Regions from separate parts of the Alishewanella sp. BS5-314 genome, predicted to be linked through region 2. Evidence: predicted binding sites of a transcription regulator. Region 2 holds the regulator's gene; the other holds the start of a gene.
What was found. The regulator FliA, encoded in region 2, starts transcription of late flagellar genes. The targets are predictions, from matches to a motif close to CTAAAGNTNNNNNNNNNNNNGCCGATA.

Region 1: H1D31_RS08065 (VC2046/SO_2500 family protein) is a predicted target of FliA. The motif match lies at 2,416-2,442, and genes of this name have one in related genera.

What each region holds. Positions count from the first base shown of each region.
Region 1 covers NZ_JACEHJ010000002.1:747,410-752,547, reverse strand. Annotated here, with positions in the region: gene H1D31_RS08080 (phosphodiesterase) at 1-624, opposite strand, end outside; gene H1D31_RS08075 (SulA-like leucine-rich domain-containing protein) at 786-1,202, shown strand; gene H1D31_RS08070 (YchJ family protein) at 1,425-1,811, shown strand; gene H1D31_RS08065 (VC2046/SO_2500 family protein) at 1,914-2,384, opposite strand; tRNA gene H1D31_RS08060 (tRNA-Tyr) at 2,491-2,575, shown strand; RNA gene H1D31_RS08055 (RtT sRNA) at 2,619-2,742, shown strand; gene deoC (deoxyribose-phosphate aldolase) at 2,924-3,655, opposite strand; gene H1D31_RS08045 (M48 family metallopeptidase) at 3,891-4,574, opposite strand; gene xthA (exodeoxyribonuclease III) at 4,694-5,138, shown strand, end outside.
Region 2 covers NZ_JACEHJ010000002.1:304,916-310,053, forward strand. Annotated here, with positions in the region: gene flhF (flagellar biosynthesis protein FlhF) at 1-598, shown strand, start outside; gene H1D31_RS05925 (MinD/ParA family protein) at 591-1,457, shown strand; gene H1D31_RS05930 (RNA polymerase sigma factor FliA) at 1,505-2,185, shown strand; gene cheY (chemotaxis response regulator CheY) at 2,228-2,611, shown strand; gene H1D31_RS05940 (protein phosphatase CheZ) at 2,638-3,387, shown strand; gene H1D31_RS05945 (chemotaxis protein CheA) at 3,403-5,138, shown strand, end outside.

The sequences.
Region 1 (5,138 bases), 440 kb from region 2:
TGCGCCAATCGCTTTGGCCAGACTAACAATATTACGCACGAAAGCTTGTTTGGTAAGGTCTTTGTCCAGTTCGCTAATAAAATGCCGATCAATCTTCACAATATCAGGCTGTAACTCAGACCACAGTTTCAAACCTGAAAAGCCGCTGCCTAAATCATCAATCGCAATTTGAAAGCCCAGTTCCCGATAATGCTGCACAGCTTTAACCAGTAAACCGGCATCTTCCACCTGATACTGTTCGGAAATTTCGATCACCACTTCCGAGGGGTCAATCTGTGCCGCCTTTAACAGTTGTTTGGTCAAACCGCTGGGATGGTCTGCCGTCAGTAAGATAAGTGGATTGACGTTAAGAAAGAGTTTGCTATTCAGTTCTGCTTTAGCAAAGCTCTCTATACTCAGCTCACGGCACAGCATCTCTAACTGCTCCAGCTGACCACAGCCCAGGGCAGTTTTAAATAATTGTAGTGGCGAATGTAACGGGCTATCAGAGGGGCCACGGATCAGCGCTTCATAGGCAATGACAGTACCGTCCTGCAAATTCAGAATGGGTTGAAACACTGGCTGTAACGCCCGTTTATGTAAAATTTTATCCAGTTCTGTGCAACAGAGTTCAGAAACCGCCATTTTTTGGCTCCGCCAGCAATAACTGGCGAATAGTAGAACCTTAAAATGACAGTTGCATGACAGGCGACTGCAAAATTGCCTGCAGAAAAGCACTTGCTTTTTATTTAAACAGCAACTACTGTATATGCATACACTGTATAAATACACAGATAGAGGTTGCCATGTTTGTATCTAACCATTCTTACCAAACTGAATCGAGTCAGCATCAAGCTGCCAGCAGCACAGCACATCACTGGCAGCAATTGCAACAACACAGCAGCGAGTTGCAATTACTTAAGCTGTTACAACAGTATCGCCAAGCGAGCGGCTGGATTGTTCTAATCGCCCCTGGTTTTAAACCGGCAAAAGCATTCTGGCAAGCTTGTCAGTTGCCATTACAGCATATTCTCGTGGTTCATACTCAAGCAACAGCCGACTTGTCACAGCTGATCCAAGCGACATTACAGAACCCGGATTGCCAGGCGGTGATCTGTTGCCAGAAATTACCGTCTCAGCAACAGCAGCTACTGCAGACTTTTGCCATACAGCAACAATGTACCTTGCATATACTGCCTACAGATACGACGGCGGCTCACTAATAACAGCCGCTGCCCCTGGGCTATCAGCATTGCAGCAAAGTCGTTAAACTATATAGCGTAATACCCTCGCAACCAATGACATGAAGAGTACGCTAACGCGTGCGGAACAGGTCGGCCCGGAGAGATAAGATGTTATGCTATTGCTGTTCAGGTAAGGCTTTTGCAGAATGCTGCCAACCCTATTTAAGTGGGCAGGCTCAACCTGATAGTTGTGAACGCCTGATGCGTTCTCGCTATAGTGCCTTTTGTGTTGCCGACAGTCAGTATCTGCTTGCCACCCTTGCCGCAGAGCAACGGGCCAGCGAATCTGCTGCCGCGCTGGAAGCTTTTGCCAAGGCGGTACATTTTTGCAAACTAGAAGTGAAACACGCCATATCCGAGCCTAAGCAGGGACAGGTTAGTTTTATTGCCAGCTTTATTCAGCACAACAAGCTGGAGTTTATCGCGGAAGTCTCGGACTTTATCTTTCAGGATCGTTGGTATTATACCAGCGGTAAGCTTACTGCGTTGCCGGCGATTAAATTGGGCGCTAATGATCCCTGCCCCTGTGGTAGCGGTAAAAAATTTAAGCGCTGCCAAACTCATTTGCCTAGTGGTCAATTGCGATAGAACGGCAGTAGGATAAAGGATGCACTAGAGAAAGGGCAGGATCGAGCATGCTGTGCTTTATCGGGTGATTTTGTGGTTATCAGCACGGGTCGCTACAGCTCATCAAACCTGCGTCGCTGATAACTGTTCCAGGATCTCGTAAAGTGCAGTTTCATCACTGACAGAGGGGGGCATTTTATCCCCAGCCAACCGACGGCGACAGTGCAAATCCAGGTCGGCAACCACCTGAGGTTCGAGTTTACGCTTATCTTCCTGCCACACCCAGGGCTGTTCCTGTAGATAACTGTACAGCTTTAATTGCGCCAAACCTTGCTGCGCGGCCTGGCTCTGTTGCAATAAGGCCAGCTCGTCTGTGGTTTGATAAGCGAACGGGCGACGTCTACTGACCGCCAGCTGCTGGTACAGATCATGTTTGGGTTGCGCAGCCTGATTTACAGGCGTTTGAAATTCTGCCATCTCCTCAACTGCAGGAGATAAGAATGCTAACCATAGGGAAAAGTCAGCCCGCTGCTGATGCTGCAGTGCCTTACCTAAACGATCCCCTAACTGCCATTCATTGATAATTGGCTGCATACTGATGCCATCTGACAACGACTGTTGAGTTAATCGGCAAACGGTCAAAAAACTTTAGCAAAATGCTTTACATCAAACTTCAGTTTGATAAGATGCGCGCACTCGTGGAGGGGTTCCCGAGTGGCCAAAGGGATCAGACTGTAAATCTGCCGGCACTGCCTTCGAAGGTTCGAATCCTTCCCCCTCCACCATTCTCCTTCTCAGCGTCAAATTCCTATGTTAAACCACTCTTAGCAAATACGACTCAGGGGAAGGTGAGAACCTTCGTCAGGTTCGACAATGCGTAGCATTGAACAGCGGAACATAGTGACGCTGGCCTGTAAGGCGAGCGCAGCGAGTAATCCTTCCCCCTCCACCATTCTCCTTCTGAGCACCAAATTCCTAAGTTAAACCACTCTTAGCAAATACTACTCAGGGGAAGGTGAGAACCTTCGTCAGGTTCGACAATGCGTAGCATTGAACAGCGGAACGCAGTGACCAATACTATTGATTCTGGAACAGCACCGCACGGCAAGCCGAACGGAGCTGCCCTACTTCACTTAACGGGGTAACAGCTGTAATAATTCAGTTAATAAGCTGCTGGCACCAATGCGCATACCTTGCCTGGTCGCCGTCAGTCCGGTGATCTCTTCATACAGTTCCAGTAATTGCAATGCCTGTTCAACTGTCTTAACACCACCGGAGGCTTTAAAGCCCACCGGGCGCTCTGCTGCCGCAATACTGGTCAAAATGATCCTGGCCGCTTCCAGTGTACATCCCACTGGTACCTTACCGGTTGAGGTTTTAACGAAGTCGGCGCCACTGGCAATAACCAGTTCGGTAGCCTTAGTCACTTGCTGCGCCGTCAGTAACTCACCTGATTCAATAATTATTTTCAGCCCCAACCCCAGGCTGGCCTCTCTGACCGCGGTCAGAAAAGCACTCACCTCAGACTCGTTACCTGCCAGTAATTGTGAGTACGGCAACACACAATCAATTTCGGTGGCGCCCAAGGCCCGGCAGCGTGCAATATCAGCCAGAACCTGTGCCAGCGGCTGGTCACCGCCGGGAAAATTAACAACTGTCGCCAACTCGGTTGCCTTAGCGGCTGCGGCCAGATAGTCCGCCGTCTGAGACAAAAACTCCGGATAAACACAGAGCGCGGCAACAGGTGCAGGCAAAGCCGGGATGGCATTCAGCCAGGCGGCCATCTCAGCCTGACTATCTGCTTCAGTCAGCCGGGTGAGATCAAGTAGTTTCAACAGTTGTAATAAACGTAACGGATTGGTCATTGTCGGGTACTCTGTCTGAGCTTATTATTGAGTTTTGTTGCTGTAGTGACACGGTTTAGGCGCTAGATTAAACCAGAACTGATAGCCTAATGCCAAAATGTTTTCAAAAAAATCGCTACCAGCGGGAATTTTTTGCTGCGCGCAGAGTCTGACTAGGTGAAGTAAAGCTGGTGAACATCTCTCCTTTAATCGATGTCCTTATGTTGCCGACCTGATGGTCGGCTTTTTTTTACCCCTAATTCAACAGTTCGGCTTGGTGTTGTTTAAGCCAGGCTTTCGCTTCTCTATACTGTGGACAATGTTGCTGCACCAACTGCCAGAATGCGGGTGAATGATTCATATGCTGCAAATGCGCCAGCTCGTGGATCACTACATAGCGCCGGACCCAGAGCGGCACTTGCATTAACCGCCAGTTAAAGCCCAGCTCGCCGTTTTGTTTACAATGCCCCCACCGGCTGCGCCAGTTACCGACAACAACCGGACCTAATGTCTGCCGTAACCGCGCGGCAAGCTCGTTTGCCAACACGGGTAACTCCAGTAAGGCTTGCTCAGTAAAATGCTGTTGTATCAATTTTCGCGCATAATGTTCATGTCGCTCCGCGGCGATCTTTGTTGATAGCCTGAGCTCAAGCCCGTTTGCGTCAACATTGACGCTACTTTTTGCCGCCAGTTGCCAGCGAAATGGCACTGCCTGTCCCGAGACCAGGATCCTATCCCGCTGTAACCACGGCAGTATCGGCGGTGTTGTAATGCGCGCCAGCGTTTGCTGAACCCAGAGTTCTTTCTGCTGCAGCCAGGCACTTAGCCAGTGCCGGCAGATCGTGGCCGGAGCTCTGACATAAACCTCACCATTACGGATCGCCAGCTGCACCGTACGCCGCCGCTGACTATAGGAAATCTGGTATTTAATGTCCTGCATGTTGTCTACTTAGTCGTCACTATTACGGAACTAACGGTCACGGCGTTTCGCCGCTTGTCTGATGCGTGCTATTATCGAGCCAGCCTATTCGCGCAACGAAAAAATTATCTGGAATAACAATGAAGATCATCTCTTTTAATATTAACGGCATTCGCGCACGCCTGCATCAGCTGCAAGCGCTGATCGACAAACATCAGCCCGACATTATCGGCTTGCAGGAAATAAAAGTACAGGATAGCGAGTTTCCGCTGGCCGAGGTACAGGCCATGGGATATCAGGTATATCACTTTGGTCAGAAAGGGCATTATGGCGTTGCCATCTTAAGCAAAGTGCCAGCATTGTCGATGCAGTATGGCTTCCCTACTGACAGTGAGGACGCGCAGCGGCGCATGCTGATTGGCCAGTTCGCACTGGCTGACGGTAAACAGCTCACGGTATTAAACGGCTATTTCCCACAGGGAGAGAACCGTAGCCATGAAACCAAGTTTCCCGCTAAAACCAAATTTTATGCCGACCTACAGGCATATCTTGAGCAATACCATGACAGCAGTAAAGACTATCTGG
Region 2 (5,138 bases):
CAAGTTGGCCGCAGCCTTTGCCAAACGTCACGGTACCGATCAGGTCGCGTTAATTACCACCGATTGTTTCCGCATTGGTGCCTTTGAGCAGTTAGCGACCTTTGGTCGTATTATTGGCTGTCCGGTTAAGCAGGCTAAAGACAGTGAAGAATTATCTATCTTGTTGAATCAACTACAACAACGTAAACTGATCCTGATTGACACTGCCGGCATGAGCCAGCGCGATCTACGACTGGCTGAGCAGCTGGCGTCACTGGTGCACAACACCCGTGTCAAAATTCGCAGTTATCTGGTATTGTCAGCGACAGCGCAGGCCCGGGTGATGCAGGAAACCGTGCTGCAATTTAAACGTTTGCCACTGGCAGGCTGTATTTTTACTAAGCTGGACGAGTGTCTCAGCCTGGGAGAAGCGTTAAATATCGCTATCCAGCATGCGCTACCCATTAGCTATCTGACCGATGGCCAACGGGTGCCGGAAGATTTACAGATCGCTGATGCGCAGACACTGGTCGATAATGCCGAACAGTTACGTCTGGCGCATAGCCAACCAGCTCATCAGTGGTATCCGCAAGAGCAGACGGATGCCTTATATGCATAAGAAGTCAATAGCAGAAGATCAGGCCAGCGGCCTCAGACGCATGAATAGACAAAAAGTAAAAGTGATCTCCGTTACCGGTGGTAAGGGCGGGGTCGGAAAAACTAATATCACGCTGAACCTGGCGATGGCATTGGCGCAAATGGGCAAGAAAGTCCTGGTGCTGGATGCTGATCTGGGTTTGGCAAATTGTGACGTGATGCTGGGTTTGCGGGTTGAACGCAATCTTTCTCACGTATTAAGTGGTAAAGCCAGTCTGGACGATATTCTGGTAGAAGGCCCTTTTGGCATTAAAATTGTCCCCGCCACCTCGGGTAATCAGGATATGACTGAATTATCGCCGGTGGAGCATGCCAGCCTAATCCGTGCCTTCAGCGAGCTGGAAACGCCGATCGACGTGTTATTGGTTGACACGGCTGCCGGAATTTCCGACATGGTGCTCAGCTTTTCCCGCGCCTCGCAGGATGTGTTGGTGGTGGTTTGCGATGAACCGTCATCCATCACTGATGCTTATGCGTTAATGAAAATCCTCAGCCGCGACCACGGTGTTGAAAAATTTAAAATAGTTGCCAATATGGTGCGAAGTAGCAAAGAAGGTCTGGAATTATTTGCTAAACTAACCCGGGTAACAGACCGTTTTCTGGATGTAACGCTGGAGCTGGTTGCAACCGTACCGCAGGATGAAAATGTCCGCCGGGCGGCGCGTAAACAAAAAGCCTTTATTGATGCTTACCCAACCACCGCAGCCAGTATGGCGGTGAAAGCGCTGGCGCTAAAAGCAGCTAAGTGGCCTTTGCCTGAAAATGCTTCCGGCCATTTGGAGTTTTTTCTGGAGCAGCTTGTCCAGCCACAATCTGAGTAGGGGGTTCTTTGAACAGTAAGTTGGCCGCATATGGTGGTATTGATCACATGCAGCAACTAGTGGAGCGCCATGCACCACTGGTCAAACGCATCGCCTATCATTTATTAGCCCGGCTACCGGCCAGCGTACAGGCCGATGACCTGATCCAATCCGGTATGATTGGCTTAATTGAAGCCGCCAAAAATTTTGATGGTAGCAAAGGGGCCAGTTTTGAAACCTTTGCCGGCATTCGTATTCGGGGTGCCATGCTAGATGAAATAAGGCGTGGCGACTGGACGCCGCGCTCGGTGCATCGTAATGCCCGCTTAATCGCCGATACCATTGCTGAGCTCGAAGCTCAACTTGGGCGTGATGTTCGTGATTATGAAGTTGCAGAAAAACTTGCTATCTCTTTAGATGAATATCATCATATGCTTAGTGATGTGAGTTCGGGTCGGATTATCGGCATCGAAGACCTCGGTATCTCCGAAGATGTTTTGGTGACGGCTGAGGATTCAGATACCGATCAGCTGTACCATGAGCAGGCTAATGAGGCGTTTAACGCGGCACTGGTGAAACATATCAGTAGTTTGCCGGAGCGAGAGGCATTAGTCTTATCACTGTATTATAATGACGAACTAAACTTAAAAGAAATTGGGGCTGTACTGGATGTCAGTGAGTCCCGGGTCAGTCAGATTCATAGTCAGGCATTAGTGCGGTTAAAAGCCCGAATGCAGGCTTGGTTGTAGTGTATCCTGAATAATGGGATGACGTGCTCTTCGGAGGGGACTTTGGATAAGAATATGAAGATTCTCGTAGTCGACGATTTTTCGACCATGAGACGGATCATCAAGAACCTGTTACGCGATTTAGGCTTTACCAATATTTCAGAAGCGGATGACGGCAGCACGGCTTTGCCGATGTTGCAGAATGGCGATTTTGATTTCGTGGTAACCGACTGGAATATGCCTGGGATGCAGGGGATTGACCTGCTACGTGCGATCCGGGCAGATGCGAAACTTAAGCATATACCGGTATTGATGGTGACTGCCGAAGCCAAGAAAGAGCAGATTATTGCTGCCGCTCAGGCTGGCGTGAATGGCTATATCGTCAAACCTTTTACTGCAGCAACATTACAGGAAAAGCTGGCGAAAGTATTCGAACGGATCGGCTAAGCCGGAGCTGACCAAGGAGTGACGCCATGTCTGCCAATTCGGCTCCGTTAATCACGCTAGACCAAGCCAGAGAGCTGGTACAACTGTTGGAGATGGGCGAGCAGGACATCGCCAACCAATTGGTACAGCAACTCGGTATGCCCGGCTCGTCGGAATTATTTGCCGAGGTTGGCAAACTGACCCGGCAATTACACGAGTCATTGAAAAACTTTCAGATTGATCCCTCGCTAAACAATATTTTGGTTGAAGATATCCCCGATGCCAAAAAGCGCCTTAACCACGTTATTGATATGACTGAGCAAGCGGCTAACCGGACTATGGATGCCGTAGAGTCATGCTTACCTATTGCCGATCAAATCAGTCAGCAACTAAATCAGTTGTTGCCAAGATGGCAGAAACTGATGAAGCGCGATCTGGAATTGGGTGAATTCAAAACCCTCTGTCATGGCATTGATGCTTTTCTGGCAGAGACGGTGACGGAGTCAAACCGACTGAATCAATTATTGACTGACGTATTAATGGCGCAGGATTATCAGGATTTAACCGGTCAGATTTTACGCCGGGTCATCGAATTAGTCCGTGAAGTCGAAGAGAGCCTGATCGGCCTGCTTACTGCTTTTGGTAACAGTAACGTGCAGGTAATGGAACCCAAAGCTGCCAAACGAAAGATTGAAGCTAATGAAGCTGAGGGGCCTATTATTGATAAAGAAGGCCGCAATGATGTCGTCAGTGGTCAGGACGATGTGGATGACTTACTGTCGAGCTTAGGTTTTTAACAGAGGTGTTTACTGATGAGTTTTGATATGGATGAAGACATCCTCCAGGATTTTCTGGTCGAAGCCGGTGAAATACTAGAGTTGTTGCAGGAACAGCTGGTCGAGCTTGAGAATAACCCTCATGACACTGCTCTGTTAAATGCCATTTTCCGTGGTTTCCATACAGTAAAAGGTGGGGCTGGTTTCCTGTCACTGACCGAATTAGTTGATGCCTGTCACGGCGCTGAAAACGTGTTTGATATACTTCGCACCGGTAAGCGCAGTATCACCCCCGAGCTGATGGATGTGATCTTACAGGCTCTGGATGTGGTCAATGAAATGTTTACTGAGGTGAAAGCACGTCAGCCGTTGACCCCGGCCGATCCTCAGCTATTAGCGGCACTGCATTTCTATTCCGAGCCGGAAACACCCGGCGAGGCAGCACCTCAGGCAGCCAAGGCTGCACCTGCGGTTACAGCTCCGGTTGCGCCACAGGTTACAAAGGTACAGCAACCAACCGCTTCACCCGATAGCGATGATGTCGATAGCATCACCGAGGATGAATTTGAGCGTATGCTCGATGAGTTACACGGTTCGGCCGCTCCTGGTCGCACCGAAGTGGCTGCCAGTGCGCCAGCGGCGCCAGTGAGCGCAGGCGATGATATTACTGATGATGAGTTTGAAGCCTTACTTGACCAGCTGCATGGCAAGGGGAGCTTTAAGCCGGAAGTGCCTGCTGCACCAGCTGTGACAGCTACTGAGCCGGCCGCGCCCGCGGCCAAGGCTGATGAAATTACTGATGACGAGTTTGAAGCCCTGTTGGATCAGCTGCACGGCAAAGGCAAGGCGCCAGTAACCCCGGCAGCGGCTAAAGCAGAAGTTCCGCCGCCAGCACCGGTTGCCGCTCCTGCTGCCGCGCCGGTCAAAGCCACAGAGGCACCGGTTGCACCAGCTGCCGGTAATGCCGCTGCGGCAGATAAAGGTGCCGTCGCAGCAGAGACTACGGTGCGGGTTGATACTAAACGCCTGGACCAGATTATGAATATGGTCGGCGAACTGGTATTAGTCAGAAACCGGCTGGTCAGTTTATCGGGCTCTGCGCAAAACGAGGAAATGAGTAAAGCCATTGCTAACCTGGATGTGGTGACTGCCGATATTCAGGGCGCGGTAATGAAAACGCGAATGCAGCCAATTAAGAAAGTATTTGGCCGTTTCCCGCGCGTGGTGCGCGATCTCGCCCGTTCACTAAAAAAAGATATCGATCTGGTGCTGGAAGGTGAAGAGACCGATCTGGATAAGAACCTGGTCGAAGCATTGGCCGACCCATTGGTGCATTTAGTGCGAAACTCGGTTGACCATGGTATTGAATTACCAGATGTGCGTCAGGCTGCCGGTAAGTCGCGTACAGGTGTGGTCAAGTTAGCCGCGCAACAAGCCGGTGACCATATCCTGCTGACAATTCAGGACGATGGCGCCGGTATGGATCCGGAGAAGCTGAAAAACCTGGCGATCAAGCGCGGCGTTATTGATGCCGATACTGCAGCGCGGATGTCAGATACCGATGCCTTTAACCTGATTTTCGCACCGGGTTTTTCAACCAAAGAACAGATCTCAGATATATCCGGCCGCGGTGTCGGTATGGATGTGGTGAAAACCAAGATCACCCAACTCAACGGTACTGTGCATATTCACTCCAAACTGGGTGAGGGTACCTTGCTGGAAATCAAGGTACCTCTGACGCTGGCGATCCTGCCAACGCTAATGGTAATTGT